Regions from separate parts of the Actinomadura sp. NEAU-AAG7 genome, predicted to be linked through region 2. Evidence: riboswitches for the same ligand, from Rfam matches in the RefSeq annotation. Region 2 holds a riboswitch; each other region holds the start of a gene.
The links. A riboswitch is a leader RNA that binds a small molecule or an ion and turns the genes downstream of it on or off. The one in region 2 is predicted to bind cobalamin.
Positions count from the first base shown of each region.

Region 1: another riboswitch for cobalamin. It lies ahead of KLI87_RS19035 (ABC transporter substrate-binding protein); the one in region 2 lies ahead of KLI87_RS11135 (putative cobaltochelatase).
Region 3: another riboswitch for cobalamin. It lies ahead of metE (5-methyltetrahydropteroyltriglutamate--homocysteine S-methyltransferase); the one in region 2 lies ahead of KLI87_RS11135 (putative cobaltochelatase).
Region 4: another riboswitch for cobalamin. It lies ahead of KLI87_RS36590 (CbtB domain-containing protein); the one in region 2 lies ahead of KLI87_RS11135 (putative cobaltochelatase).

Region 1 covers NZ_JAHFZY010000004.1:14,711-21,750, reverse strand. The annotation lists gene KLI87_RS19055 (NAD(P)-dependent oxidoreductase) at 1-106, opposite strand, end outside; gene KLI87_RS19050 (MerR family transcriptional regulator) at 157-585, shown strand; gene KLI87_RS19045 (ABC transporter ATP-binding protein) at 566-1,336, opposite strand; gene KLI87_RS19040 (iron ABC transporter permease) at 1,333-2,367, opposite strand; gene KLI87_RS19035 (ABC transporter substrate-binding protein) at 2,364-3,344, opposite strand; cobalamin riboswitch at 3,379-3,578, opposite strand; gene KLI87_RS19030 (alpha/beta fold hydrolase) at 3,698-4,747, opposite strand; gene KLI87_RS19025 (STAS domain-containing protein) at 5,071-5,376, opposite strand; gene KLI87_RS19020 (TetR/AcrR family transcriptional regulator) at 5,675-6,370, shown strand; gene KLI87_RS19015 (NAD(P)/FAD-dependent oxidoreductase) at 6,469-7,040, shown strand, end outside.
Region 2 covers NZ_JAHFZY010000002.1:385,990-393,029, reverse strand. The annotation lists gene KLI87_RS11160 (SDR family oxidoreductase) at 1-268, opposite strand, end outside; gene KLI87_RS11155 (acetolactate synthase large subunit) at 339-2,099, opposite strand; gene KLI87_RS11150 (DUF397 domain-containing protein) at 2,301-2,501, opposite strand; gene KLI87_RS11145 (helix-turn-helix transcriptional regulator) at 2,498-3,343, opposite strand; gene KLI87_RS11140 (ATP-binding protein) at 3,538-4,107, shown strand; cobalamin riboswitch at 4,177-4,308, shown strand; gene KLI87_RS11135 (putative cobaltochelatase) at 4,366-6,393, shown strand; gene cobO (cob(I)yrinic acid a,c-diamide adenosyltransferase) at 6,441-7,040, shown strand, end outside.
Region 3 covers NZ_JAHFZY010000002.1:548,258-555,297, forward strand. The annotation lists gene KLI87_RS11915 (hypothetical protein) at 1-121, opposite strand, end outside; gene KLI87_RS11920 (Rieske (2Fe-2S) protein) at 114-434, opposite strand; gene KLI87_RS11925 (DUF6687 family protein) at 431-1,447, opposite strand; gene KLI87_RS11930 (ribokinase) at 1,532-2,434, opposite strand; cobalamin riboswitch at 2,708-2,927, shown strand; gene metE (5-methyltetrahydropteroyltriglutamate--homocysteine S-methyltransferase) at 3,029-5,284, shown strand; gene KLI87_RS11940 (LysR family transcriptional regulator) at 5,274-6,182, opposite strand; gene KLI87_RS11945 (inositol monophosphatase family protein) at 6,275-7,040, shown strand, end outside.
Region 4 covers NZ_JAHFZY010000011.1:52,600-59,639, forward strand. The annotation lists gene serA (phosphoglycerate dehydrogenase) at 1-1,163, shown strand, start outside; gene KLI87_RS36580 ((2Fe-2S)-binding protein) at 1,991-2,695, shown strand; gene KLI87_RS36585 (CbtA family protein) at 2,717-3,457, opposite strand; gene KLI87_RS36590 (CbtB domain-containing protein) at 3,467-3,706, opposite strand; cobalamin riboswitch at 3,737-3,910, opposite strand; gene KLI87_RS36595 (3-isopropylmalate dehydrogenase) at 4,110-5,165, shown strand; gene KLI87_RS36600 (branched-chain amino acid aminotransferase) at 5,335-6,438, shown strand; gene cimA (citramalate synthase) at 6,649-7,040, shown strand, end outside.

The DNA of each region.
Region 1 (7,040 bases), on a different contig from region 2:
CGGCCAGTGCCTGTCCCATCAGCCCGAGCCCGATGACGGTCACGGGGGTGCGGTCGGCGCCCTGGTCGGGCGCCGCGTGCTCTTTTTCGGTCGTGTTGGAGGTCATGGCAGAATCATCAACGTTCATATCGATATGAAGGTCAAGGGGGAACGGCCGTGCGGATCGGGGAGTTGGGCCGGCGGGCCGGAGTCCACACGCACCAACTGCGCTACTACGAGGCCCAGGGCCTCCTGGAGCCCGGCCGCGGCTCCAACGGCTACCGCGAGTACAGCGACGACGACGTCCTGACCGTGTACCAGATCAGGAAGCTGCTCGGGGCCGGGCTGTCCACCGAGGAGATCGCCTACATGCTCCCCTGCGTCAGCGGCGTGAGCCTTGAGATCGAACCGTGCTCCGAGCTCATGGACGTGCTCAACGCCCGCCTCGACGGGCTGGACGAGCGCATCGACACCCTCACCCGCTCCCGCCGGGCCCTGCACGACTTCATCAAGAACACCGAGATGCGCGCCCCGCAGAACTGCGAGACCACCCACAGCGACGCGGAAAGGGCCGCTCACCCCATGGTCAGTCCGGGAGGACGGTGATCTGCGGGGCGGCGGTGCGCGGGTGTGCGCTGACCTCCGCGTTGACCCGGTAGACCCGGGCCAGGAGTTCCGGGGTCAGGACCTCGCCGGGCGGGCCGTCCGCCAGCAGGGCTCCCTCGTGGAGGACGCAGAGGCGGTCGCAGAACGCGGCGGCCAGGTTCAGGTCGTGCAGGGCGATCAGGGCGGTGGCGCCCAGGCCGCGGACCAGGCGCAGAGCGTCGATCTGGTGGCGCAGGTCCAGGTGGTTGGTGGGTTCGTCCAAGACCAGCGCGGCGGGACGTTGGGCCAGGGCGCGGGCGATGAGCACGCGTTGCTTCTCGCCGCCGGAGAGGCGGTCGAAGGGGGCCTCCGCCAGGTGCGCGACGTCCAGTTCGGCGAGCGAGCGCAGAATGATGTCGCGGTCGTTCGCGTCGTCGCCCTGGAAGGCGCGTTTGTGCGGGGTGCGGCCCATCGCCGCCACGTCGTAGACGGTCAGTTCGAAGTCGCCGGGCGTTTCCTGGAGAACGGCGGCCAGCCGCCGCGCGAGCCTTTTCCCCGGCATTCGCCAGACGTCCTCGCCGTCCAGGAGTATTCGGCCCGAGGTGGGGCGCGATGCCCGGTAGAACGTGCGGAGAAGGGTGGACTTCCCGGCGCCGTTGGGGCCGACCAGGCCGACGACCTCGCCGGGGGCGATGTCCAGGGAGACCGCGTCGACCAGGGTCCGGCCGTCCATGGCGACCGACACCTTCTCGGCCCGCAGCGCTACCGTCATCGGGCCGCCTTCCGGCGCATCAGCCAGAGGAAGAAGGGGCCGCCGACCAGGGCGGTGAGGACGCCGACGGGGATCTCCTCCGGCGCGACGAGCGTGCGCGCGGCCAGGTCGGCGAGGATCAGGAACGCCGCGCCGAGCAGCGCGACGGCCGGGAGCGCGCGGCGGTGGTCGGCGCCGACCAGCAGCCGCACCACGTGCGGCATCATCAGCCCGACGAACCCGATCGAGCCGCTGACCGCCACGACCGCGCCGATCATCAGCGCGACCAGCACGAACAGGGACGCGCGGAACCGGTGCACGTCCAGGCCCAGCGCCGCGGCGGCCTCCTCCCCGGCCAGCAGCAGGTTCAGGTGCCGGGACACCCCCAGCAGGACCGCGGTCCCGGCCAGCACGATCACGGCCGGGATCCACACGACCGTCCACCGCGTCCCGGCCAGGCCGCCCAGCATCCACCGCAGCGCCGACTCGGCCGCGCGCGGGTCGTCGGAGCTGATCACCAGGTAGCTCGCGACCGCCGACAGCACCTCGGCCGTGGCGACCCCCGCGAGCACGAGGCGCACCGTGGTCATCCGCCCGCCCGAGCGGGCCAGCAGGTAGACCGCGACCAGCGCCGCGAGCGCGCCGCAGAAGGCGGCGAGCGGGAGCGAGAACGCCCCGAACCAGGCCAGGTGGAACACCACGACCGTCACCGCGCCGACCGTCGCGCCCGACGAGACGCCGAGCAGCATCGGGTCGGCGAGCGGGTTGCGGACGAGGGCCTGGAGCGCCGTCCCGCACACCGACAGGCCCGCCCCCACCACGCCGCACAGCAGGACCCGGGGCAGCCGCACGTCGATCACGATCGTCTCGCGGACCGGCGGCCACGCCGGGTCGGCCAGCGCCGGGTGCGCCCGGTGCAGCAGGATGCCCCAGACCTGGTCCGGCGGGACGCGGACGGATCCGACCGCGACCCCCGCCGTCGCCGCCGCCAGCACCAGCGCGCCGAGGCAGGCGAGCACCAGCGCGTATCCGGCACGCCGGACGCCGGTCACGCGAAGCGGTCCGGGTGCAGCTGCCGGGCGAGCGACTCCACCGCGCCGGCCGCCCGCACGCCGGTCACCGTGGACGACAGCGGCAGCACCGCGAACCGGCGGTTCCTGATCGCGGGGACGTCCTTCAGCACGGGGTTCGACAGCAGGAACCGCTTCTTCGCCTCGGCGCTCTGGTCGCCGTAGTCATAGATCAGGACGACGTCCGGCGCCCGCTCGGCGAACTGCTCGAACGAGACGTCCCCGTAGGGTTTGCGCACGTCGGAGAACAGGTTGGCGCCGCCCGCCAGCCGGATGATCTCGTTGCCGATCCCGGCGCCCCCGGCGGTGAAGACCGTCTTGTCGCCGCTGTCGTAGACGGCGACCCTGGTCGGCGCGGTGCCGGTGGTCTTGCTCTTGACCCGGTCCAGGACGGCACGTAGCGCGTTGATCCGCTTTTCCGCGCGCTCGGGCACACCGAAGATCTTGGCGATGGTCCGGATCTCCTCCTCGACCGTCGCCATCGTCACCGGGCCCCGGGGGCACTCCTCGATGTTGAGGTGGGTGTCGATCCCGGCCTCGCGCAGGGCCGGCCGGCCACGGCCCTCCTTCTCGTCGAACGTGCTGGACCAGCCGCCGTAGACGAAGTCGGGCTCGGCCGCCAGCAGCGCCTCGAAGGACGGGTACTCCTTGGACAGCACCTTCACCCGGTCATAGGCGGCCTGGAACTCCGGCAGGACGCGGTCGTCGAGGAAGCCCGTCCCCACCATGGAGCGCTCCAGCCCGAGCGCCAGCATCACCTCGGTCGCGTGCTGGTTCAGCGACACCGCGCGCCGGGGCGGCCGTTCGTAGGTGGTCGTGACCCCGCAGTTCGCCACCGTCACCGGGAATCCGGGCGGCGCCGCCCCGCTCCCGCCCACCGCGTCCGTACCGGTGGAACCGCATCCGCCCGCCAGCAGGGCCGCGGCGGCCAGCAGCCCCGCGAGTCGTGCCCATGGCATCCCGCTCTCCTCTCTGGGGAGATCCGCCCCAGGTCAGTTGAGGAGGCGACCGCGTGAGTCTCCTGGCTCTCGGGTCAACGCTCGTCCCGGCCTTCCCTGCCGCTCGCGCGGTGGTGGCCTCGCTCGGGATCCGCTCGCCGATCACAGTGGCGGGACCGCGCCGGATTCGCACCGGCTTCCTCGTTCCGCCGTCGCCTACCCGCACATGGTGGCACACCTCGCTCTTGCCACAAAGTCGCAATAAGCCCGAATCGCCTGGTCGCCGCTCTGTCGGAGGCGGGGCGCAGCGTGCGGGCGCCCCGGCGGCCGGTCAAGGGGTGGACCGGCCGCCGGGGCGCGGCGCGAGGGGGGCGTCAGCGGGCGCAGCCCGCCAGTTCGGGGGTGGTGGGCTTGGTGTCGGCGCCGCCGAAGAACAGCGCCGAGCACTGCTGGAGGAAGGCCGGGTTCTCCTCGGGGATCCAGTGGCCGCTGTCGGGGGCGACGACCGTGCGGACGTCGGTGGCGACGGCGCCGAAGGACTGCCCGACGGCGGGGCCGAACACGTCCGCCGCGCCCATGGCGAGGACCGGGATCGTCAGCTTCTGCTCCGCCAGCCTCTTGTTGTCGGCGGCGTTGGTCGGGTAGGCGCGGTAGTAGTCGAACCCGGCGCTGCGGTGGGCGGCGTCGGAGTAGGCGTCGATGTAGGTCGACTGGGCGATCGCCTTCGGGTACTTGGCGGCGGCGAACAGCCAGCCCAGGTAGGTCGAGACGTGCGCCCGGTCGTTCACGAGCTGCTCGGGGACCGGCGCCGCGGTCATGTTGAACTGGAAGTGCCAGCTCAGGCCGTACGCGGACTCCAGCCCGAAGCCGTTGAGCGGGGCTTCGAGGACGGCCATGCGCGAGACGCCGCCGGGGAAGTTGCGGGCGTAGGGGTAGGCGACCAGCGCGCCGACGTCGTGGCCGAGGATCGCGACGTTGTCGTAGCCGAGCTTGGTCACGCCCTGGTGGAGCTTCGCCGCGACCGTGACCAGGTCGTACTTGCGGTCGGTGGGGATGGAGGACCTGCCGAGGCCCGGCAGGTCGAAGGCGATCACCGTGTGGGTCTTGGCGAGTTCGGGCATGACCTCGTGCCACTCGTACCAGGTCTCGGGCCACCCGTGCAGCAGCACCAGGGCGGGCCCCTGGCCGCCCTTGACGTAGTGCAGCGACCCTCCGTCGACCGGGACGAACCCGTGGCGGAAACCGCGCAGCCCCGCCAGGTCGCCCTGGCCGGGCAGCGCCGCCGGCCTGGACGCGGGGGACGCGGTGGCGGCCGTCGTGCCGAACAGCAGCGCGGCGACGGCCACGACCGCGCCGATGACGAGGCCCAGCCCGCGGGCGGGCCTCCGCGCGCCCGCCCCGTCGAGATTTCGCTTGGTATTCATGCCAGGCTCCCCTCCACATATGCAACACATGCGATCCCCGATCACCGGCGCCACTGACGCCGCCTCGGATATTACGGGGGCTGCCCATGGGAATGAAGTGGCCGCGACGATCTTCGCCGCCGGGCCGCGAATTGAGCACGAACGAAGAAATCGGGTCACCTACGGTGCCGCAGTGATCACTCAATCCCTATTGGGTCGGCGAATCGCGCCCTAGCCGGAACCGGCCAATCCCGGCCTTGCCGGTTTCGATGCCGGCGCGCCCCGCATGACCTTCGGTGACGGCACGGCGACGACGAGAAGCGGCCGAGAAATCCTGGCGGTTCTCAGGGGCCGTACAAGGGGAGCGTGTCGGACAGGCCGATCATCTCCAGCAACTGCACGAGTTCGGCATTCGGGCGGTACAGCCTTATCTCATGGCCCAGGCGGCGTGCCGTGAGCTGCATGCGCAGCAGAATTTCCAGCGTCGCCATATTCGGGCCCGCCGAGCCGCCGAGGTCGCACACGACCTCGCGGGGCGCCGCGTCCGACTCCCGCAGGGCCTCGCGCAGCCGCTCGCAGGGGTCGTCACCGGGGGTCGCGGCGTCCAGCCGGATGAAGACGGGGACGGCGTCCTGCTCGGGTCGCTCCATGCGCGGTCGCTCCCATGATCGAGGGCCCCCGAGGACCGGCCGTTTGCGGTAGCGCCCCATGCTCACACCCGCCGCCGCCCGCCGCCATCTCGTGCCGTGCGCACCCGGCCGGCGGCCGCCCGCACGATCGGAGATTTCCGCCGATCAGCGGGTGATTAGCCTCGGGAAGGTCGCCGGAATGCCACCGTCCGCGATGCACGCATCCGGCCGGTACGAGTCTGGACGCACCGAGGAGGGACCGTCCCATGCGCGTACGAATGTCCCGACCAGGGGCAGCCCGCAGGCCCCAGGCACCGTCGTGAGCCCCCGCCGATCCGACCCGCTCATCAGGCCCACGCTGATCGACATCGGGGCCCGGCTGATGTCGGAGGAGGGCCCTCGCGCCCTGTCGACCCGGCGGCTGGCGGCCGAGGCCGGATGCTCCACGATGGCCGTCTACACCCATTTCGGCGGCATGAGCGGGCTCGTCCGCGAAATGGTCCACGAGGGCTTCGCCCGGCTCCAGGTCCACTTCTCCCATGTCCTCGACACCTCCGATCCCGTCGCGGACATGGCGCTGCTCGGCCGCGCCTACCGCTACAACGCCCACCGCAATCCGCATCTGTACAGCATCATGTTCGGCACCTCGACCCACGCCGGTTTCTCGCTCACCGAAGAGGACCGCCAATACGGCCGATACACGCTCGCGAAGGTCGTCCACACCGCGCACCGCTGCATCACCGACGGACGCTTCAGCACCGACGATCCCGAGCTGGTCGCCCACCACATGTGGACGGCGCTCCACGGCCTGGTGACGCTCGAACTCGGCCATTACCTCATTCCCCCCTACGACCCCGACACGTGCTTCGAGAGCCAGCTCGTGAACCTCATGACGAGCGCGGGCGACAGCCGCGCGGCGGCGTCCGGGTCGGTCGCCGCGTCGCTGCTCCGGCTGGTCGGCGAGGTCGAGGACGTCAATGGCGACGCCCGCGCCGAAGGGGCCGCGCGCCCGTGAACGGCCGGACGCCACTCCAGCAATCCAGAAGGTGCCCGGTCGCGGGCGGGCTGCGACGGTGAATTCCAGTGCGGACAGAGACTGAAGGAGATGATCGGGTGGGTGCCAAGATCGGAAACCGCGCGGTACTGCTCGGTGGAAGCATCGCCGCCCTGTTCGCGGCGCGGGCGCTGGCGGAGGGGTACGAGGAGGTCGTCCTGGTCGACCGGGACGAGTTGGTCGGGGTGCGGGAGGTGCGCCGGGGAGCGCCGCAGGGCCGCCACATCAACGGCCTGCTGGCGCGCGGGTCGCGGGCCATGGAGGAGATGTTCCCCGAGATCACGGCGGAGCTCGTCAGGGACGGCTGCCCGCTGACGGACCTCGCGGGGACCGTCCGCTGGTACTTCAACGGGGTGCCGCTCCAGCAGACCCGTGCCGGGTTGACCAACGTGGCGGCCAGGCGTCCGCTCATGGAGGCGCACGTCCGCGAGCGGGTGCAGGCGTACGAGAACGTCACGTTCATGGAGAAGCACGACGTCCTCGGTCTCGTGACCAACGACGACAACTCCCGCGTCATCGGCGCGCGCGTCCAGCCGCGCGACACCGAGGGCGAGGAGATCGTGCTGGACGCCGACCTCGTCATCGACGCCACCGGGCGCGGCTCGCGCTCCCCCGTCTGGCTCACCGAACT
Region 2 (7,040 bases):
GTCCGGGCGTCTCGGGCGCGGCGAAGTCGGCCGCGAGGTAGGCCAGCCGGGGGCCGGTCCCGCCGAGCGCCTCCAGCACCCCGTCGATCCCGGCGGGATCGGAGCCCCACGGCTGCTCGTCGTCGTGCGGCGTCCACGACTGCACCAGCACGCTCGCGCCCGCCGCGAGCAGGTCCCGGGCGATCGCGAACCCGATCCCCGCCCGCCGTCCCGCCCCCGTCACCACCGCCACGCGCCCGGCGAGGGGCCCGTCACCGTTGCTCCCCATGCCGCCAGGTTAGGGCCAGGACCCACCGGACATTTGTGTCAGCGGCCATGGCGCGCGCGGCGTGCCCGTGTCAGAACGGATCCGTGAGCTCCCCCAGCTTGTCGGTGAGGCGGAGGTTGTGCGAGTAGTCGACCGGCACGGTGATGACCGAGACCGCGTCGTCGGCGAGCGCCTTGCGCAGCGTCGGCAGCAGTTCGCCCGCCGAGCCGACCCGGTAGCCGCGCGCGCCGAAGCTCTCGGCGTACTTCACGAAGTCGGGGTTGCCGAACTTCACGTGCGAGCTCGTCCCCATGTCGAGGTCCATCTTCCACTCGATCAGCCCGTAGGCGGAGTCGTCCCAGATCAGGACGGTGATCGGGATGTTCTCGCGGACGGCGGTCTCCAGCTCCTGCGAGTTCATCAGGAACGCGCCGTCGCCGGTCGCCGCGAGCACCCGCCGGTCGGGGCGGGCGAGCTTGGCGGCGATCGCGCCCGGCACCGCGAACCCCATGGACGACAGCCCGTTCGACACCAGCAGCGTGTTCGGCTCGTAGGTCGGGTACATGCGCGCCATCCACATCTTCACCGCGCCGGTGTCGGCGAGCACGATGTCGTCGCGTCCCATGGCGGCGCGGACGTCGGCGACGATGCGGCGCGGCGAGAGCGGGAACCCGTCCTCGACCGCGCCCTCGGCCAGCTCCTCGCTCATCAGCCGGCGGATCTCGCGGCCCGTCCCGTTGACGTCGAAGCGGCGGTGGACGGCCTCGGCGAGCGCGTGCAGCGAGCGCGAGAGGTCGCCCTGGATGCCGACCTCGACCGGGTAGTGGTCGTCGACCTCGGCGGGGAACTGGTGGATGTGGATGATCTTCTTGTCGGCGGCCGGGTTGATCTTGACCGGGTCGAACTCCTGGAGTTCGTAGCCCACGGCGATCAGCACGTCCGCCTCGTCGAAGCCGAAGTTCACGTAGTCGTGCCGCATGAACCCGACGGCGCCGAGCGCGTGCCGGTGGTCGTCGGGGAACACGCCCTTGCCGTTGAACGTGGTCGCGACCGGCAGCCCGAGCAGCTCGGAGAAGTGCACGAGCGCCTCGCCCGCGCCCGCGCGGGCCGCGCCGTGCCCGGCGAGGATGATCGGCTGCCGGGCGAGCGCGATCACGTCCGCCGCCCGCGCGATCTGGGACGCCGACGGCTCCTGCGGGCGGACGACGTTGACCTTCAGCGGCTTGAGGTCGGCGGCGACCTTCGCGGACTCCACGTCCTCGGGGATCGCCAGGTACACCGCGCCGGGACGCTCGGTCTGCGCCGTCTTGAACGCCTTGCGCACCATCTCGGGCAGCGCCTCGGCCGTCGGCGCCAGCTCCGACCACTTGGTGATCGGGCGGAACAGGGACACGAGGTCGACGATCTGGTGCGACTCCTTGTAGATCCGGTCCAGCCCCACCTGCGCGGAGATCGCGACGACCGGGGTGCTGTTGGTGGTCGCGTCCGCGACGCCGAGTTGCAGGTTGATCGCGCCGGGCCCGAGCGTGGCCGAGGCGACCCCCGCCCGGCCGGTCAGCCGCCCGTAGATCTCGGCCATGAACGCCGCGCCCTGCTCGTGCCGGACGAGCACGTACCGGATGGAGGACTCGTTCAGCGCGTGGACGAAGTGGATGTTCTCCTCACCCGGGATGCCGAAGACGTACTCGACCCCCTCCGCCTCCAGGGTCCTGACGAGCAGCCGGGCCGCGTCCTGCTGCTCCGGCGCGCCCTCCGGGCCGTCCGCTCCGGACGCGGAAACCCCTTCCCCTGCGGATCCGGCTTCCCCTACGGGCGTGGTCTCCCGTACGGACGCGGCTTGCTCAGCGGACATCGTGTGCCCATCTCCACTCTCTGATCGCTATCCGGGAAGCCGGGTTTCCCGCTCCCCAAAGGGTCAGCCCCCGGCCCGTCCCTCCCATTCCTCTCCGCACTGTGCGATCCCTCACGTGCCATTTCGAGCGGGCCGAAAAGGGGCGGGCAGGCCGAGGGGCCGCGGCGTACGCCGCGGCCCCTCGGGTCGTGCTCGCTGCTGCTATGCCTCCCGGAGCGAGGTGAGCAGGGTCCGCCAGGCGGCCTGCGTCAGCACCAGCGCGGGCCCGGCGGGGTCCTTGGAGTCGCGGACCGCGCGCAGGTCACTGGCCAGGGTGGCCACCTCGACGCACTGGTCTCCGCTGCCGCTGTGGGACGACTTGCGCCAGCACGCTCCGGTGAGTTCGCGCTGCAGGTTGGTCACGGGCTGCTCCTTGCTGCCTCGGCGATGAGGTGCGCGGAATCCTCGGGGGACAGGGCCTCCGCCTCGATCCGATCGAAGCGGTCCCTATGTTTTGCTATTTCCTCGGCGCTCTCAAGGTAAACGTCGCCCATGGTGCCCTCGACGTAGGCGATATCGGGGTCCGCGGCGTTCGGATACGACAATATGGTGAAACGTCCGTCAAGGCCCGCATGCTCCTGCGCTGTATAAGGAAGTACCTGAACGCACACGGATGGGCGAGTTTCCGCGGCCAGGTTGAGCGCCTCCAACTGGGCGCGCATGACCTCGGGCCCGCCGATCTGCCGGTGCAGCACCGACTCATCGAAGATCACGTGCAGCTTCGGCGCGTTCTCGCGGTCCAGCAGCGCCTGCCGGATCGTGCGCGCGGAGATCCGCCGCTCGATCTCCTCCTGCGCGGGCAGCAGCCGCCCGGCGGTGATGACGGCGCGGGAGTACTGCTCGATCTGGAGCAGCCCGTGGATGAGCTGCGGATCCCAGGTGCGGATGTGCGACGCCTCGTCCTCCAGCGCGACGTAGCTGCCGGTGAAGACGTCCTGGTACGCGGTCCACCAGCCGCGCTGGCCCGCCTGCCGGGCGAGCGTGATGAGCGCGTCCCTGGCCGGGCTCGGGACCCCGTACAGGTCGAGGATGTCGGCGATGTCGCCGGGACGCGGCCGGGTCTGGCTCGTCTCCAGCCGGGACACGGTGGCCCGCGACCAGTCGAGCCGGTCCGCGACCTCCTGCAGGGTCAGCCGCTGCTCCTCGCGCAGCTTTCGCAGTTCCCGGGCCAGCCGGCGGCCACGAACCGTTGGTCGGTAGGTCATGAGAGTGGAGTCTCCCCACTCTGGCGCCGCCCCACAACGCGAATGGCGAACCCGGAGCCCCGGGCAGAGCAATCTCCTCAAGGCGGTTGCGAACGTGAGATTCTCACGGGAGTCTGGACGCTGTGACCAACCGGGGACTTAAAGTAACCGACGAAGGTCGCGCGTTCCCGAGCGCGTAGACCACGGGAGGACCCGTGAAGACCTCGCCCGACATCACCGGCGGCACCATCCCCGCGGCGCCGCCGTCCCGGACGCCCGCCGGCGCGAGACCCGGCCGGGCGTGGGCGCTGCCCCGCGGCCCCGGCTGCGCCGGGCACGCGCGCCGCGTCCTCGCCGGCGCGCTCGCCGCGGTGGGCGCGACCCGCGACGTGGTCGCCGACGCCCGGCTCATGGTCAGCGAGCTGGCCACCAACGCCTACCAGCACGCCGGCGACCACGGCCCGCACGAGCTATGGCTCGACCACGACGGCCTGGGGGAGGCCCGCTGCGCGGTCTTCGACGCCTACGCCGAGGCGTTCTCCGCCGCCCCCGCCGACGCGTTCGCCGATCCCCTCACCGACCCGCTCTCCGACACGCGGCTGCCCGGCTACTCCTGGACGTCCGGCGACTGCGGGCGGGGGCTCAGCATCGTCCGGGAGCTGTCGGAGGGCCGCTGGGGCATGCAGCGGGCGCTGTCGCGGCTCGGGCCGCCCGTCCGGGGCAAGGCCGTCTGGTTCGCGGTGCCCGCGCGCGGCCCCGGCGGCCCGTCCCTCCTCGGCACCTGACCCGCGCGGGGGGCGCCCGGCGGGCGCGATCCGCTCGGGTGTGCGATCCTGTGCCTTGCGACGGAAGCGGAGGAACCCGGTGCGAATCCGGGGCTGTCCCGCAACTGTGACCAGGGGAGTTCCCCCTCGCTCGCGCCACGGCCGCCCTCCGGGACGGCTGGAAGGCCGAGGGGGAGCCGTGATCCGGGAGCCAGGAGACTCCGGCCGTCGGACAGGAACCGCCACGGGCGTGGACACCCGAGGAAAGGACGACCAGGCATGCCCCCTGCCGAAGCGACGCCGCCCCGCGAGCGCGGCCGCGCCGCGCGCTACCCCTTCTCCGCCGTGGTCGGAATGGCCGACCTCAAGCTCGCGCTGCTGATCAACGCCGTGTCCCCGGGCGTCGGCGGCGTGCTGGTGCGCGGTGAGAAGGGCACCGCCAAGTCGACGATCGTCCGCGCGCTGGCCGCGCTGCTGCCGCCGGTCGCGGTCGCCGACGGCTGCCGGTTCTCCTGCGACCCGCGGGCGTCCGATCCGGGCTGCCCCGACGCCCCGCACGGCGGCGCCGGGCGGGAGCGGGCGGCGCGGCTGGTCGAGCTGCCGGTGGGCGCCTCGGAGGACCGGCTCACCGGGTCGCTGGACATCGAGCGCGCGCTGACCGAGGGCGTGAAGGCGTTCGAGCCGGGCCTGCTCGCGGCGGCGCACCGGGGCGTCCTGTACGTGGACGAGGTCAACCTGCTGCACGACCACCTGGTCGACCTGCTGCTGGACGCGGCGGCGATGGGCGAGTCCCATGTGGAGCGCGAGGGCGTGTCGGTGCGGCACGCGGCGCGGTTCCTGCTGGTCGGGACCATGAACCCGGAGGAGGGCGAGCTGCGCCCGCAGCTCCTCGATCGGTTCGGGCTGACGGTCGAGGTGGCCGCGACCCGCGATCCCGCCGAGCGCGCGGAGGTCGTCCGGCGGCGGCTGCGCTTCGAGGACGACCCGGAGGGCTTCGCCGCGGGCTGGGCCGGGGAGGAGGCCGCGCTGGCCGGGCGGATCGCCGCCGCCCGCGACCGGCTGCCCGGCGTCGAGCTGACCGACACGGCGCTCCGCCAGATCACGGCGGTGTGCGCCTCGTTCGAGGTGGACGGGCTGCGCGCCGACCTGGTCACGGCGCGGGCGGCGATCGCGCTGGCCGCCTGGCACGGCCGGGCCGCGGTCGACGCCGACGACGTGCGCACCGCCGCGCGCCTCGCCTTGCCGCACCGCCGCCGCCGCGACCCGTTCGACGCGCCCGGCCTCGACCGGCAGAAGCTCGACGAGGTCCTGGACGAGCACGGCGACCCCGACCCCGACCCCGAGCCGCCTGACGACGGCCCCGACGGTCCCGACGGATCGGGTGGGCCTGACGGGCCGGGCGGGGGCGCGCCCGGGGACGACCTCCCCCAGGAAGGCGGGGAGCCGTCGGAGCCGTCGGAGCCGTCCGTGGGGAGCGGCCAGGGACGGTCGTCGGACACCGAGCCCGCCCCGGCCGACGCCGCATACAGACCCCGCCTGTTCACCGTGCCCGGCGTGGGCGCGGGCGCTCCGGGACGCCGCTCCAAGGCGCGCAGCCCGTACGGACGCGTGTCCGGTGCCCGTCCGGGAGCGCGCGGGCTGCACCTCACCGCGACGCTCCGGGCCGCCGCACCGCACCAGGTCGCGCGCGGGCGCGCCGGCCGGGGGCTGGTCGTGACCCCGGACGACCTGAGGGAGGCGGTCCGGGACGGCCGCGAGGGCAACCTCGTGCTGTTCGTCGTGGACGCGAGCGGGTCGATGGCGGCGCGCAAGCGGATGCGCGCGGTCAAGGGCGCGGTGCTCAGCCTGCTCCTGGACGCCTACCAGCGGCGCGACAAGGTCGGGCTCATCACGTTCCGGGGCGCGGACGCGGAGCTGGCGCTGCCGCCGACGTCCTCGGTCGAGGCCGGGGCGCGGCGGCTGGAGCGGCTGCCGACCGGCGGCCGGACGCCGCTGTCGGCCGGCCTGCTGCGCGCCGCCGAGGTGCTGCGGGTGGAGCGGCTGCGCGACCCGGCCCGCCGTCCGCTGCTGGTCGTGGTCACCGACGGGCGCGCCACGCACGGACCGGACCCGGCCAGGACCGCGGGCCTGCTCGCGGGCGCGCTCGGCGGCGGGGCGTCGGTCGTCGTCGACTGCGAGTCGGGGCCGGTGCGGCTCGGGCTCGCGGGCGCGCTCGGCGCGCGGCTCGGCGCGGAGGTCGTGCACCTCGACCGGCTGGGCGCGGACGCGCTCGCCGGGGTCGTCCGGGACGCGCGGAGCGTCGCGTGAGTGTCGCGTGATTGTCATGGGCCACCGGATGAAGGGCGGGGACTGAGATGCCGCAGGGCAAGCCGGAGTACGTGCCGAAGGACGGGATGACGACGCGGGAGCGCCGCAACCGTCCGCTGGTGATGGTCCACACGGGGCCGGGCAAGGGCAAGTCGACCGCCGCGTTCGGGCTCGCGCTGCGGGCGTGGAACCAGGGCTGGCCGATCGGGGTGTTCCAGTTCGTCAAGTCGGCGAAGTGGCGCATCGGCGAGGAGAACGCGCTGCTCGCGCTGGGCCGCCTGCACGCCGAGACCGGCGAGGGCGGGCCGGTGTTCTGGACGAAGATGGGCGAGGGCTGGTCGTGGATCCAGCGGCCCGGCGCCGAGGCCGACCACGAGGCCGACGCGCGCGAGGGCTGGGAGCAGATCAAGCGCGACCTCGCCGCCGAGACCTACCGCCTCTACGTCCTGGACGAGTTCACCTACCCGATGAAGTGGGGCTGGGTCGATGTCGAGGACGTCGTCGCCGCGCTCCGCGACCGGCCCGGCAACCAGCACGTCGTGATCACCGGCCGGGACGCCGACCCGAGGCTGGTGGAGTTCGCCGACCTCGTCACCGAGATGGGCAAGGTCCGGCACCCGATGGACCGGGGCCAGAAGGGCCAGAAG
Region 3 (7,040 bases), 160 kb from region 2:
CCGCCGCCTCCGCCAGCTCCCACTCGCCGTAGCGGCGGACGAGGTCGAGCCAGGCCGGGGCGCGCTCCGCCGCCGCGCGGTCGGCGAGCCCCGCCACCCGCGCCACCGCCGGGTCAGGCACCGGACGGCCCCTCCGGCCACTCGACGACCAGGTCGTCGCCGTCGAACCGCGCCGGGACGACGTCGAGGTCCGCGCAGGCCGGCCCGTAGACCGCGCGGCCGTCCCCGGCCCGGAAGGTCGAGCGGTGCCAGGAGCAGATCAGCATCCCCTCGACCAGGTAGGCGTCTTCGAGGGGGCCGCCGCGGTGCGGGCACAGCGCGCCGTGGACCACCGGCCGCCCCCCGGCCAGCCGGGCGACGTAGGGCCCGCGCGCGGTGTCCAACCGCACGACGCCCTCCTCGGCCAGCCGTCCGCGCAGCCCCTCCACCCTCATGCGGTCTCCTTGGACGGCGGGGTGCCGGGCGCCTCGTCCAGCCAGCCCGCGTGCGAGCGCCACAGCAGCGACCCGTCCGTGCGGGCGGCGTCGAAGAAGGCGAGGACCACGCGGCGGACCTCGTCCATGCCGAGGCTGCTCGGCGCGGGGACCTCGGCGGGCGAGTACAGCTGGAGCAGCGGCGTCGCGGTGGCCGGTGACTCGCAGAACCAGGTCCCGTCACGTTCCAACATGTTGAGTTCGCGCGCGAGGAGATCGCCCCGGACACGCGGGCCGGGACGCCGCGACCGCAGATCGACGAAGTTCTCGTACCGGAAGCGGAGGCTGTGCCGGCCGTCGGCGCGGAGCCGCAGCACGTGGCCCGCCTCCGTGCGCGCGTGGACGGCGTACTCGTGCAGCGGCTCGGCGGTGTCCTCGAAGACCGCCAGGTCGCCCCGCTCCTCGATCTCGACCGGGGAGCGCATCGAACGTTCCACGTCCTCCCACTCGGCGGCCCAGCCGTCGCGCCAGGCACCGGGGTCGAGCAGGCACTCCTCGGCGACCTCCAGCATCCCGGCGAACAGCGCCGTCGTGGCCTGCCCGACCGACCGGAACTCCGTCGCGGCGCTGATCTCGCGCTCGGCCGCCAGCAGCGCCAGGCACGCGCGCACGGGCTCCTCGCCGGTGTGGACGTCGAAGTCGCCGCACAGCGCCGTCCGTGCGAGCAGGTCGCGGTGCCGGGCCGTGAAGTCGGGGCTGACCAGGCACAGAACGCTCAGGAGCCCGTCCACGTCGTAGTGGTCGCAGGTGACCGCGCTCGCGTCCGCGAGCAGTTCCGCCCGCTCGGCCTCCGGCAGCCCGAGCAGGCGCAGGACGGACTGGGTGCTGACGTCGTCCTTCAGGTGGGCGGGGGTCCGGTTGCCCGGCCAGTGGCTGAGTTCCAGGACGGTGCGCGGGGTGCGGAGCCCGTCGACGAACACGTGCGGCCGGTCGTCGAGACCGGGGCCGAAGGGGACGTAGGGCAGCGCTCTCATCGGTCCCCCTCCGGCGGGCGATGGCGGGGGCCGGGAGCGGCGCCCACGCCACGTGCGCGAACGGCTCCTTCGAGCATATCAAGATCAACTTCGGTCGAGCAGCGCGTCGACGTCGGCGGCGCGCGGAAGCGAGCCCTGCGCGCCGCGCCGCGTCACGGCGAGGGCGCCCGCCGCGCACGCCCGCCGCGCGGCCGCGCGCAGCGGCAGGCCCGCCGCGACCCCCACGGTCAGCGCGGCGCAGAAGGCGTCGCCGGCGCCGACCGCGTCGACCGCCGGCACCGGGAACGCCGCGACCTGGAACGCGCCCTCGGCGTCGGCCCCGGCGGCACCGTCCGCGCCGAGGGTCACGACCACCCGGTCAGGGCCGAGCCGCCGCAGCCCGGCGGCGGTCCCGTCCCCGCCCAGCGCGGCCGCCTCGCCCTCGTTGACGATCAGCAGGTCCACCAGCCGGAGCAGCCGCGCCACCGGCGCGTCCACGACCGCCGGGGCGGGCGCCGCGTTCAGCGCCACGAGCATGCCGTGCCGCCGCGCCTCCTCGGCGGCGGCCTCGCAGGCCGCCACCGGGATCTCCAGTTGCAGGAGCAGCGCGGACCCGCCGCCCGCCACGGCCTGGCGCACGTCGGGGCCGAGCGCCGCGTTGGCGCCGGGCGCGACCGCGATCGCGTTGTCGCCGTCCGGCCTGACCATGATCATGGCGATGCCGGTCGCCGCCCCGGGGGCGACGCCGACGCCGGACGCGTCGACGCCCTCGGCGGCGAGGGCCGCGCGCAGCTCCGCGCCGTGCGCGTCGTCGCCCACCAGCCCGGCCATGCGGACGGCGGCGCCGAGCCGCCGCGCGGCCACCGCCTGGTTCGCGCCCTTCCCGCCGGGCCCGTGGGTCGCCTCGAAGCCCAGCACGGTCTCGCCGCACCCGGGCAGCCGCGGCACGGTGACCGTCAGGTCCATGTTGACGCTGCCCACCACCAGCAGCCGCACCGGCTCAGCCATCCCGTCGATCCTGTGCCCGCCCCCGCCCGAAGTCAACGCCCGCGGATACCCCTTGACGGTCGCCGCCGCCAAGAATGATCATGAAATACCAAGATCAACAACGAAGGGGCACCGCATGCGCAAGACGCGTCTCGCCGTCATGACCGGGATCACCACGGCGCTGATCATCGCCGGAACCGCGACCAACGCGATGGCCACCTGCATCGCCTACTGAGCCGCGGCGCGGCGCAGGAGGGGCGGCCCACGAGCATGAGGGCCGCCCCTCTTCTGGCTACACTCGGGAACGTGGATGGTTCGCTCGTCCCCGCACGGGTGCGAGCGTCGCAAGAGGGAACCCGGTGCGAATCCGGGACTGCCCCGCAGCGGTGAGCGGGAACGACCGCCGTCAACACGCACTGGGCCTCCGGGCCTGGGAAGCGACGGCCAGTAGGGCGCTTCCTCAGGGAAGCGGCGCCCGCGAGTCCGAAGACCTGCCTCCACCCGCGCGCCGCCCGGCGCGCGGTGGTCTGCGGCCTCGCGGGAGGGCCGGCGGCGCGCGCACCTGGCCGTCCCCCCTTCGCGTCTCCGCACTGTGGCTCAGCGAGGGAAGCTGCCATGAACACGACGATCCTCGGATACCCGCGCATCGGTGAGCGGCGCGAGCTGAAGTTCGCCACCGAGGAGCACTGGGCCGGGCGCCTCGACGCCGCCGCCCTGGAGCGCGCCGGCGCCGACCTGCGCGCCCGGACGTGGCGGACGCTGCGCGACGCCGGGCTCGACGCGGTCCCCTCCAACACGTTCTCCTTCTACGACCAGGTGCTCGACACGAGCGTGCTGGTCGACGCCGTCCCGGACCGCTACCGGCACCTGTCCGGCCTCGACCGGTACTTCGCGATGGCGCGCGGCGCGCGGGACCTCCCGGCGCTGGAGATGACCAAGTGGTTCGACACCAACTACCACTTCATCGTCCCCGAGGTGGGGCTCGGCACCCGGTTCCGGCTGGCCGACGGGCCCGCCGCCAAGCCGGTCGCGGAGTACCGGGAGGCCAAAGAACTCGGCATCGAGACACGGCCGGTGCTGGTCGGGCCGCTGAGCTACCTGCTGCTGGCCAAGGCCGCGCCGGACGCGCCGGAGGGGTTCCGCCCGCTCGACCTGCTGGACGACCTGGTCGAGGTCTACGCGGAGCTGCTGGAGCGGCTGTCGGGCGCGGGGGCGGCGTGGGTGCAGCTCGACGAGCCCGCCCTGGTCGCCGACCGGAGCGAGGAGGAGGTCGCCGCGCTGGCCCGCGTCTACGAGCGGCTCGGCGCGCTGCCCAGCCGGCCGCGCCTGCTGGTGGCGACCTACTTCGGGACGGTCGGCGCCGCGTCGCTGCGCGCCCTGGCCGGGTCCCGCGTCGAGGCCGTCGGCCTGGACTTCGTCGCGGGCCCGGAGAACCTGGACGTGCTCGCCTCGGTCGCCGGGCTGCCGCGCAAGACCGTCGTCGCGGGCGTCGTGGACGGCCGCAACGTGTGGCGCGCCGACCGGCGCCGGGCCAAGGCCGTCTGCGCGGCGCTGCTCGGGCTGTGCGACCGGGTCGTGGTGGGCACGTCGTGCTCGCTGCTGCACGTCCCGCTCGACCTGGACGCGGAGGAGGCGCTCGCGCCGGACGTCCGGGAGCGGCTCGCGTTCGCCCGGCAGAAGGTCGGCGAGGTCGTCGCGCTCGGCCGGGCGCTGCGCGAGCACGTCCCGGACGAGAGCGGCGGGCGGGCCCCGGCGGCGGCCGACCCCCGCGTCCGCGAGCGCCTGGACGGGTTCGCGAGCGGACTCGCGGAGGCGCGCCGGGGCGACCGCGCCGCGCGCTTCGCCGCCCAGCGGGACGCGCTCGGCCTGCCCGAGCTGGCGACGACCACGATCGGGTCGTTCCCGCAGACCGCGAGCATCCGCCGGGCCCGCGCCGACCGCCGCGCCGGGCGGCTGTCCGCGGCCGCCTACACCGCGGCGATGCGCGAGGAGATCGCGCACGTCATCGCGTTGCAGGAGGAGCTGGGCCTGGACGTGCTCGTGCACGGCGAGCCCGAGCGCAACGACATGGTGCAGTACTTCGCCGAGCAGCTCGACGGGTACGCCGCGACCGAGCACGGCTGGGTGCAGTCCTACGGGACGCGCTGCGTCCGGCCGCCGATCCTGCACGGCGACGTCGCCCGGCCGCGTCCGATGACGGTGGAGTGGGCCGCCTACGCGCAGTCGCTGACGGACCGGCCGGTGAAGGGCATGCTGACGGGCCCGGTCACGATGCTGGCCTGGTCGTTCGTCCGCGACGACCAGCCGCTCGCCGATACCGCCCGGCAGGTCGCGCTGGCGCTGCGCGACGAGGTCGCCGACCTGGAGGCCGCCGGGATCGGGATCATCCAGGTCGACGAGCCCGCGCTGCGCGAGCTGCTGCCGCCGCGCCGCGCCGACCACGACGCCTACCTGGACTGGGCGGTCGGCGCGTTCCGGCTCGCGACCTCGGGCGTCGCGGACGCCACCCAGATCCACACGCACATGTGCTACGCGGAGTTCGGCGAGATCATCGAGGCGATCGGCGCGCTGGACGCGGACGTGACCAGCGTCGAGGCGGCCCGCTCCCACATGGAGCTGGTCGCCGACCTGCGCGCCGCCGGATACGCGAACGGCATCGGGCCGGGCGTCTACGACATCCACTCGCCGCGCGTCCCGTCGGCCGAGGAGATGGAGGAGAACCTGCGGCGCGCGCTGCGGGTCGTGGAGCCCGGCCGCTTGTGGGTGAACCCCGACTGCGGGCTGAAGACCCGCGCCTACCCGGAGGCGGAGGCGTCGCTGCGGAACCTGGTGGCGGCGGCGCGCCGCGTCCGGGAGGGCATCACCCGCTAGCGCGGTCGTCGAAGGCGAGCGCCTCGCGGATGCGGGCGCGCAGCCACGCGTGCGCCCGGTCGTTGTCGTAGCGCTGGTGCCAGGCCAGGACGATCGGCACCGGCGGCAGGTCGAACGGCAGCGGCCGGGTGCGGAGCCCGAGGACGCGCAGCGTCGGGCGGCACATCCGCTCGGGCACCGCGACGACCAGCTCGCTGCGCGCGACCAGGTACAGCGCCGCCGTGCTCGTCGGCACGGACGCGACGACGCGGCGGCGCAGCCCCCGCTCCTCCAGGACCCGGTCGACGGGGTCGCGGAGCCTGCCCCGCCGCGACACGAGGACGTGGTCGGCCCCCGCGAACCGCGCGGGCGTCAGCTCGCCCTCCCCGGCCGGGTGGCCGGGGCCGAGCACCGCGACGAGCCGGTCGTGCCCGACGGTCACATGGGTGATCTCGGGCGGGTCCGGCTCGGCGGCGCCGATCTCCAGGTCGACCCGCCCGTGCCGCAGGTCGCTGGTGTCGCCGGCCGCCTCGCCGAGCAGCCGGACCGCGACGCCGGGGGCCCGCTCGCGGACGGTGCCGAGCAGGTCGGGCGCGATCGCCGTCATGACCGCGTCGTGCCCGCGCACGGTGAAGACCCGCGAGAGGTTCGCGAGGTCGAGTTCGCGCTCGGGTTCCAGGACGCCGCGCGCCCGCTGGACGAGGTCGTGGACCTCGGCGCGGATCGCCAGCGCGTGCGGTGTCGGGATCATCGTCCGGCCGGTGCGGACGAGGATCTGGTCGCCGGTGACGCGCCTGATCCGGCCGAGCGTGCGGCTCATGGCGGGCGCGGAGAGGTTCAGCCGTTCGGCCGCGGCGGCGACGCTGTTCTCCTCCAGCAGGGCGTCCAGCGCGGTCAGCAGATTCAGATCCAAGTGCACCGGAGTAAATCTAGCCCTACCAAACATGCACTGGTCACAGCCGCGAACCGCTCCTACTGTCGGGCTCACCGACCCGAACGAAGGAGTGGGACATGCGGATCGAACAACAGGCGGCGGCCGGGACCGCCGCGTACGAGGAGGACCGGGCGCTGGTGGCGCAGGTCGCGGCGGCGGTCCAGGCGGCGGGGGCGCACCTGGCCGGGCGCTTCGACACGACCGCCCACCTCGCGGGACGCGAGGAGGTGGTGGCCGGGATCCACGCCAACGACGAGGCGGCGCTGGCGATCCTGCGGCCGGAGCTGACGCGGCTGCGCCCGGGCGCCGGATGGGTCGAGGACGAGTTGGAGGGCGGCCCGCTGCCCGGCGGCGAGTGGTGGGTGACCGACCCGGTCGAGGGCAACGTCAACCACGTCCACGGGATCGCCGACTGGGGCGTCACCGCGACGCTGGTGCGCGACAACGTCCCCGTCCTCACCGCCGTGCACCTGCCGCCGAGCGGCGAGACCTACACCGCCGTCCGGTCGGGCGGCGCGTTCCGCGACGGCGCGCCGCTGCGGCCCTCCCCCAAGCGGCGCCTGGACGGCGCGCTCGTCGGCACCGGCCAGGCCAGGCCGGGCGAGAGCGCCGAGACCTTCGCCCGCATCGGCGCGTCGGTCACGGCGATGCTCGACACCGCGATGGTGGTCCGGGTCTCGGTGCCCGCGACGCTCCAGCTCCTGCACGTCGCGGCCGGGCGGATGGACGCGTTCTGGCAGTTCAGCCAGGTGCGCTCCGGCCTGCTCGCGGGCGCGCTGCTGGTCGCCGAGGCGGGCGGCGTCGTCACCGACACCCGCGGCCGGCCGTGGACCCCGGGCAGCG
Region 4 (7,040 bases), on a different contig from region 2:
AGACCGTCGGCGTCCTCGGCCTCGGCCGCATCGGCGTCCTGGTCGCCCAGCGCCTCGCCGCGTTCGACATGAACGTGATCGCGTTCGACCCCTACGTGCAGGCCGCCCGCGCGGCGCAGCTCGGCGTCCGGCTCGTCACGCTCGACGAGCTGCTCGCCGAGAGCGACTTCATCACCGTCCACCTGCCCAAGACCCCCGAGACCCTCGGCCTCATCGGCGACCGCGAGCTGCACCTGGTCAAGCCGAACGTGCGGATCGTCAACGCCGCGCGCGGCGGGATCGTCGACGAGGAGGCGCTCGACCTCGCGCTCAAGGACGGCCGCGTCGCCGGCGCTGGCATCGACGTGTTCAGCACCGAGCCGTGCACCGAGAGCCCGCTGTTCCACCACGACGCCGTCGTCGTCACCCCGCACCTCGGCGCCAGCACCCACGAGGCGCAGGAGAAGGCGGGCACGCAGGTCGCGCGGTCGGTCAAGCTGGCCCTGTCGGGCGAGTTCGTCCCGGACGCGGTGAACGTCCAGGGCGGCGCCGTCGCCGAGGACGTCAAGCCCGGCCTGCCGCTCGCCGAGAAGCTCGGCCGGATCTTCACCGCGCTCGCCGGCGGCGTCCCCGTCCGGCTCGACGTCGTCGTCCGCGGCGAGATCGCCGAGCACGACGTCAAGGTGCTGGAGCTGGCCGCGCTCAAGGGCGTGTTCGTGGACGTGACCGAGGAGGCCGTGACCTTCGTCAACGCGCCCCTGCTGGCCCGCGACCGCGGCGTCGAGGTCACCCTCACCACCAGCGAGGACAGCCCCGACTGGCGCAACGTCGTGCAGGTGCGCGGCACGATGTCCGACGGCACCGTGGTGTCGGTGTCCGGCACGCTCACCGGCCCCAAGCACGCCGAGCGGATCATCGAGATCAACGGCTACAACATGGAGCTGGTCCCGACCGCGCACATGGCGTTCTTCTCCTACGTCGACCGGCCCGGCATCGTCGGCGCCGTCGGCAAGCTGATCGGCGACGAGCAGGTCAACATCGCCGGCATGCAGGTCGGCCGCGACGCCAAGGGCGGCCGCGCGCTGATCGCCCTCACCGTCGACTCCGCCATCGCCCCCAAGCTCGTCGACGCCATCTCCGCCGAGGTCGGCGCCGACATGGGCCGCCGCGTCGAGCTGAGCTGAACTCGTGAGATCACGGCCCGAGGGGACCTGCCTGGCGGCTCGTCCCCTCGGGCCGCGATCGTGCGGACGCGGACATGTTGACTTCAATCCCGGCCCAGGCGGGCTCGCCTAGCGGTTCGCCCACCTGACCGGTCTTATGCGAGCGCGGTTTTCTCGCGATCCCGGCCCGGCGTGCTCTCTGAGGGCCCGTACGCTGAGCGATCTCGTGCGAGCGCGGCTGTTTCGTCGCGATCCCGGCCCGGCGTGCTCGCCTGGCGGCTCGCACGCTGACCGCCCTTGGGCGAGCGCGGCATCGCTTCGCGATCTTCCCGGTGGGCTCGCCTCCGGCGTCGCCCCACCGCTCAGGTCACGCGCTCGCGTGACGGCTGAGGTCCTCCGACGGCTTGCCCCGTCGCCTGGTCGTCTCAGAATGTGGGATTTTCTGCCACAGGTCGGGACAGCGGGCGTCATCGCGGGTACCGTGGCGGTAGTCATGCGGCGCTTCGTGGTAATCCTTCGCTGCCGCAGCGGGGCCTGATCATCGGCAGGCCGGCACCCGCTGCGGAGGTTTCGCCTGGCCGTGAGTCCGATCCTCGCCGGACCGTGCGATCCACGGGTCTCACCGGCGGCCACCGCGGCACGACAGACCAGCGAATCGGAGCGAACCTGAGATGAACGACGTCACCATGAACGCCGCCCCCGCCGACGACGAGCGGGAGGAGGCGGCCCGCGCCCTGCAGACCGCCCTGGACCGCCGCGACAACGGCGGCCACCCGGCCCGATAGGCGTCTCGCCGACCAGGGACCGCCCCATCCGGGGGCGGTCCCTGGTCGCGTTAGTGTGGGCGGATGCCCCTCGACGACGCGGCCGAGGCCGATCCCGCCGAGGTCGCGGACGCGCTGCGCGCGGTCGCGCGACTCGGCCCCTACTTCGAGATCGGCACCGACCCCGCCGAGGACGCCGACCCGACCTGGCGGCCGTTCCCCGAGCGGGACCGCGACCGGCTGATCGGGCTGACCGACCTGTACGCCGAGCGGCTCGGCACCACCGAGCGGCGCGTGGCCGCGTCGATCCTGTTCCAGGGGCTCGCGTCCCGGCTGTGGTCGCCGATGGCCGCGGCGGCGGCGCGCGGCCTCGTCCCCGACCTGTCCGGGCTGCACTGGCGGTGGGCGCCCGGTGCGCCCGTCGCGCTCTGGCTCGCCCGCCCGGCGGGATGGCGGGCGGGCGGGACCGCCCAGGCCGCCGGCCTCCTCGTCGAAGTGGTCGTGGACGGGCAGCTCAGGCCCCTGCGCGAGACGATGCTGACGTTCACCGGCCTCGCCGACGGCCTGCTGTGGGGGAACGCGGCGTCCGCGCTCGCCGGGAGCCTCAACGTCGGCCCGCCCGACCCGGGGCGCGCCGCGCTCGTCCGGGAACTGCTCGGCCGCGAGCCGCTGGCGGGCACGGGCGGGTTCGTCGGGGGCGGCTTCGTCCGGCGCAGCTGCTGCCTCTACTACCGGGTGCCGCCCGGCGGGGAGATGTGCGGGGACTGCGCCCTGCTGCCCCGCCGCTGACGCGACGGGGCGGGCAGGGGTTCAGGCGTTCGCGGGGACCGCGACGCGGGACGGATGGCGGGCGAACGCCCGCTCGGTCAGGTAGCCGAACAGCAGCCCGATCGTCGCCCACAGGACGAGCTGGACGCCGAGCGAGGCGACCCGGAAGTCCCACAGGACCGTGGCCGGGAAGTGCTCGGGGATCGCGTCCGGCCGGGGCGTGACCCGGTAGACGACCGCGACCACCACGGCGAACCCGGCGGTGGACGCGGTGACGGCGTTCCAGACGCCGACCCGGGGCACCAGCCGCCGGCACACGATCACCGCCGCCGTGGTGGCGAGGATGCCGAGCGCGACCATGCAGAAGTACAGCGCCGTCCGGCTCCCGATGGTGCCCGGGTTGCCGACCGCCGGGGGCGTCGCCGGGTACTTCAGGAACGGGACGAGCTCGACCGCCACGAACCCGGCGAGGGCGACCAGCGCGGCCGTGGCGCGCGCGCCGAGCCGGCCGAGCCGTCCGTAGGCGAACGCGAAGGCGATCGAGAACAGCCCGCCCAGCGCCACCCCGTAGACGGCCATCGCCGTGATCAGCCCGGCGGTCTTCTGGACGCCCCGGCTGACGACCTCCGGTTCGTGGCCCTCGTGCGCGGCGTGCGCCTTGGCCTCCTCGAACGCGATGGCGTGGCCGACCTGCGGCTCGCCGTACAGCCAGGCGATGAGCAGCGCGGCACCGGCCGCGGCGATTCCGACGAGCATGCCGCGGACCAGCAGAGATCTCATCATGCGCGCGGCTCAGTGGCAGGGGAAGCCGAGCAGGTGCCGGCCGTCGTGGGTGAACTCGTGCACCCACGTCCCGCCGAACAGGGAGGTGGCGCCCTGCTCCGCGCCGACGAAGTAGATCAGGACGACGCCCAGCACGGCGGCGAGCACCGCCCAGGGCAGGATCTCGCGGACGGGGACGCGCAGCGGAAGGGGCGCGGGCCGCGCCGCGGGCGTGGCCGGGCTCGCGGACGGGACGGCTTGCTGGGCCATGTCGGGTCTCCTCACGGGGTTCACTCGCCCCGGTAGCGGGAGGACGACGGGTCAGTGTCCTGACTCCCAGATCGCCGTCTCCCTCCGACCTTCCAGCCGCGCGGGCGGCCGTGGTCGTGAAGCGGGGGAGACTCCCTGGTCACAGTGGCGGGACCGTCCTGGAATCGCACCAGGTTCCTGCGCACCGTCGCCTCGAATCTTTACTTGTCGGACAGAGCGTCCCCTTTTGGGGCGCCACGCGTCAAGTCGCCTGGACGCTGTACCGGTGTGGCCCCGAAAGCGTCGGCGCGAACGATCGGCATCGGACGCGCACCGCGCCTGACATGCCCTGGTCGCACCGTGTTCGTCCCGAGATCTGAGATGGAAGCCCAAGCAATGAGACGTTTGCAGTAGAGTGCGCGCCATGGCTTCCCGCAGCATTCGTCTGGCCGTCATCCCCGGTGACGGGATCGGCCCCGAGGTGGTCGCCGAGGGGCTGAAGGTCCTCGACGCCGTCGCCCCCTCCAGCGACCTGAAGTTCGAGCGGACCTCCTACGACCTCGGCGCCGCGCGCTGGCACCGGACGGGCGAGACGCTGCCCGACTCGGTGCTGGCGGAGCTGCGCGACCAGGAGGTCATCCTGCTCGGCGCCGTCGGCGACCCGAGCGTGCCGAGCGGGACGCTGGAGCGCGGCCTGCTGCTGCGGGCGCGGTTCGAACTCGACCACTACGTCAACCTCCGCCCGGTGAAGCTGTTCCCGGGCGTCGCGACGCCGCTGGCGGGCGCCACGCCGGACGACATCGACATGGTCGTCGTCCGCGAGGGCACCGAGGGGCCCTACACCGGGGTCGGCGGCGTCCTGCGCAAGGGCACCGCCCACGAGGTCGCGACGCAGGAGAGCGTCAACACCGCCCACGGGGTCGAGCGGGTCATCCGCTACGCCTTCGAGGTCGCCGCGTCCCGGCCGCGCCGCAAGCTCACGCTCGTCCACAAGGACAACGTCCTCACGTTCGCCGGTGATCTCTACCAGCGCGTCCTGGCGCGCGTGGCGGAGGAGTACCCGCAGGTCAGCACCGACTACTGTCATGTCGACGCGGCCACCATGTTCTTCGTCAGCCAGCCCGCGCGCTACGACGTGATCGTCACCGACAACCTGTTCGGCGACATCATCACCGACCTCGGCGCCGCGATCGCCGGGGGCATCGGGCTCGCCGCGTCCGGCAACGTCAACCCGGCCGGTACCGCGCCGTCGATGTTCGAGCCGGTGCACGGCAGCGCGCCCGACATCGCGGGGCAGGGCAAGGCCGACCCGACCGCGACGATCCTGTCCGTCGCGATGCTGCTCGACCACGTCGGCGCGGCCGAGGCCGCCCGCCGCGTCGAGCGGGCCGTCTCCGCCGACCTCGCCGGGCGCGCCGCGCTCGGGGCGCGCTCGACGACCGAGATCGGCGACGCCATCGCCGGGCGAGTAGCCGGCTAGGGCGCGCCTCCCCGGCTGACCAGGGACACTCCGGGCGCGCCTCGCGGCGCGTCCGGATTTCGGCGTGCCGCGTGCGAAGGAGTAGGTCTAGACGAAGTACGACAATAAGGACTAGAGACGTCGGGGCGGCAACGGGGCCGTACCGGCGATCCGGGAGAGGACAACCGCGATGAGCGACACCCTGGACTTCGAGATCACGCTGACCGAGCGCCCGGCCACCGCGGACGAGCGGGCGCGCGTCCTGGCCGATCCGGGCTTCGGCCGGCACTTCACCGACCACATGATCACCATCCGGTACTCCGCGGACCGGGGCTGGTACGACGCGCGCCTCCAGCCCTACGGCCCGATCCCGATGGACCCGGCCAGCCACGTCTTCCACTACGCCCAGGAGCTGTTCGAGGGCCTCAAGGCCTACAAGCAGCCGGACGGCTCGATCGTCACCTTCCGCCCCTACATGAACGCCGCGCGGATGAACCGGTCGGCGCGGCGGATGGCGATGCCGCAGATCCCCGAGGAGCTGTTCGTCCGGGCGGTCGAGCTGCTGGTCGGCACCGACAAGGCGTGGGTGCCCGACACCGAGGGGCACAGCCTCTACATCCGGCCCAACATGTTCGCCACCACGCCCACGCTCGGCGTGAACAGCCCGGCGAGCGACTACCTATTCACGATCATCGCGTCCCCGTCCGGCCTGTACTACCCGCGCGGCGTCAAGCCGGTCTCGGTGTGGCTGTCGCAGGACTACACGCGCGCCGCGCCGGGCGGCACCGGCGAGGCCAAGACCGGCGGCAACTACGCGGCGTCGTTCGCGGGCCAGGCCCAGGCCGTCGAGCACGGCTGCGACCAGGTCGTCTGGCTCGACGCGGTGGAGCACCGCTGGGTCGAGGAGGTCGGCTCGATGAACCTCATGTTCGTCTACGGCTCCGGCTCGAACGCCCGGCTGCTCACGCCCGCGCTCACCGGCACCCTCCTCGCCGGGATCACCCGCGACTCCATGCTGCGACTGGCCCCCGGGCTCGGGATCCCGGCCGAGGAGGGCAAGATCAACGTGGACGAGTGGGAGGCGGGCTGCGCGTCCGGCGAGATCACCGAGGTGTTCGGCTGCGGCACCGCCGCGATCATCAGCCCCGTCGGCCACGTCAAGGGCTCCGACCGGGAGTGGCGGATCGGCGACGGCGAGCCCGGGGAGGTGTCCATGCGGCTGCGCGAGGAGCTGATCGGCATCCAGTACGGCACCCGTCCCGACCCCTACGGCTGGGTCCATAAGATCGCCTGATCCGCTGGTGGACGCACATTCGTCTCGGCAAGTGAGACGGATGTGCGTCCGTTGTGGACGGTGTGGCAGACTGGGCGCATCATGCGCCACAGCTTCGTGATTATCGGCTGGCGCGCCGGCATCTAAACGGGACACCGCCGGCGCGCAGACCTCTCACGTCCGTGAGGGGTCTTTTTTGTGCCCTGGCGCTGGTCCCTGGGGGTCCACACCATGCAAGGCGACGCATTCCACGTCTACGACACCACCCTGCGCGACGGCTCGCAGCAGGAGGGGCTCAACCTCTCCGTGGCCGACAAGCTCGCCATCGCACGGCACCTCGACGACCTGGGCATCGGCTTCATCGAGGGCGGCTGGCCGGGTGCCAATCCGAAGGACACAGAGTTCTTCAGGCGGGCTCGAACCGAGCTCGACCTGAGGCACGCGCAGCTCACCGCGTTCGGCGCGACCCGCCGGGCCGGTGTGCAGGCGGCCGACGACCCCCAGGTCGCCGCCCTGCGCGAATCCGGCGCGTCCGTCGTGACCCTGGTCGCCAAGAGTCACGACAGGCACGTCGAGCTGGCCCTCCGCACCACCCTGGAGGAGAACCTCGCGATGATCCGCGA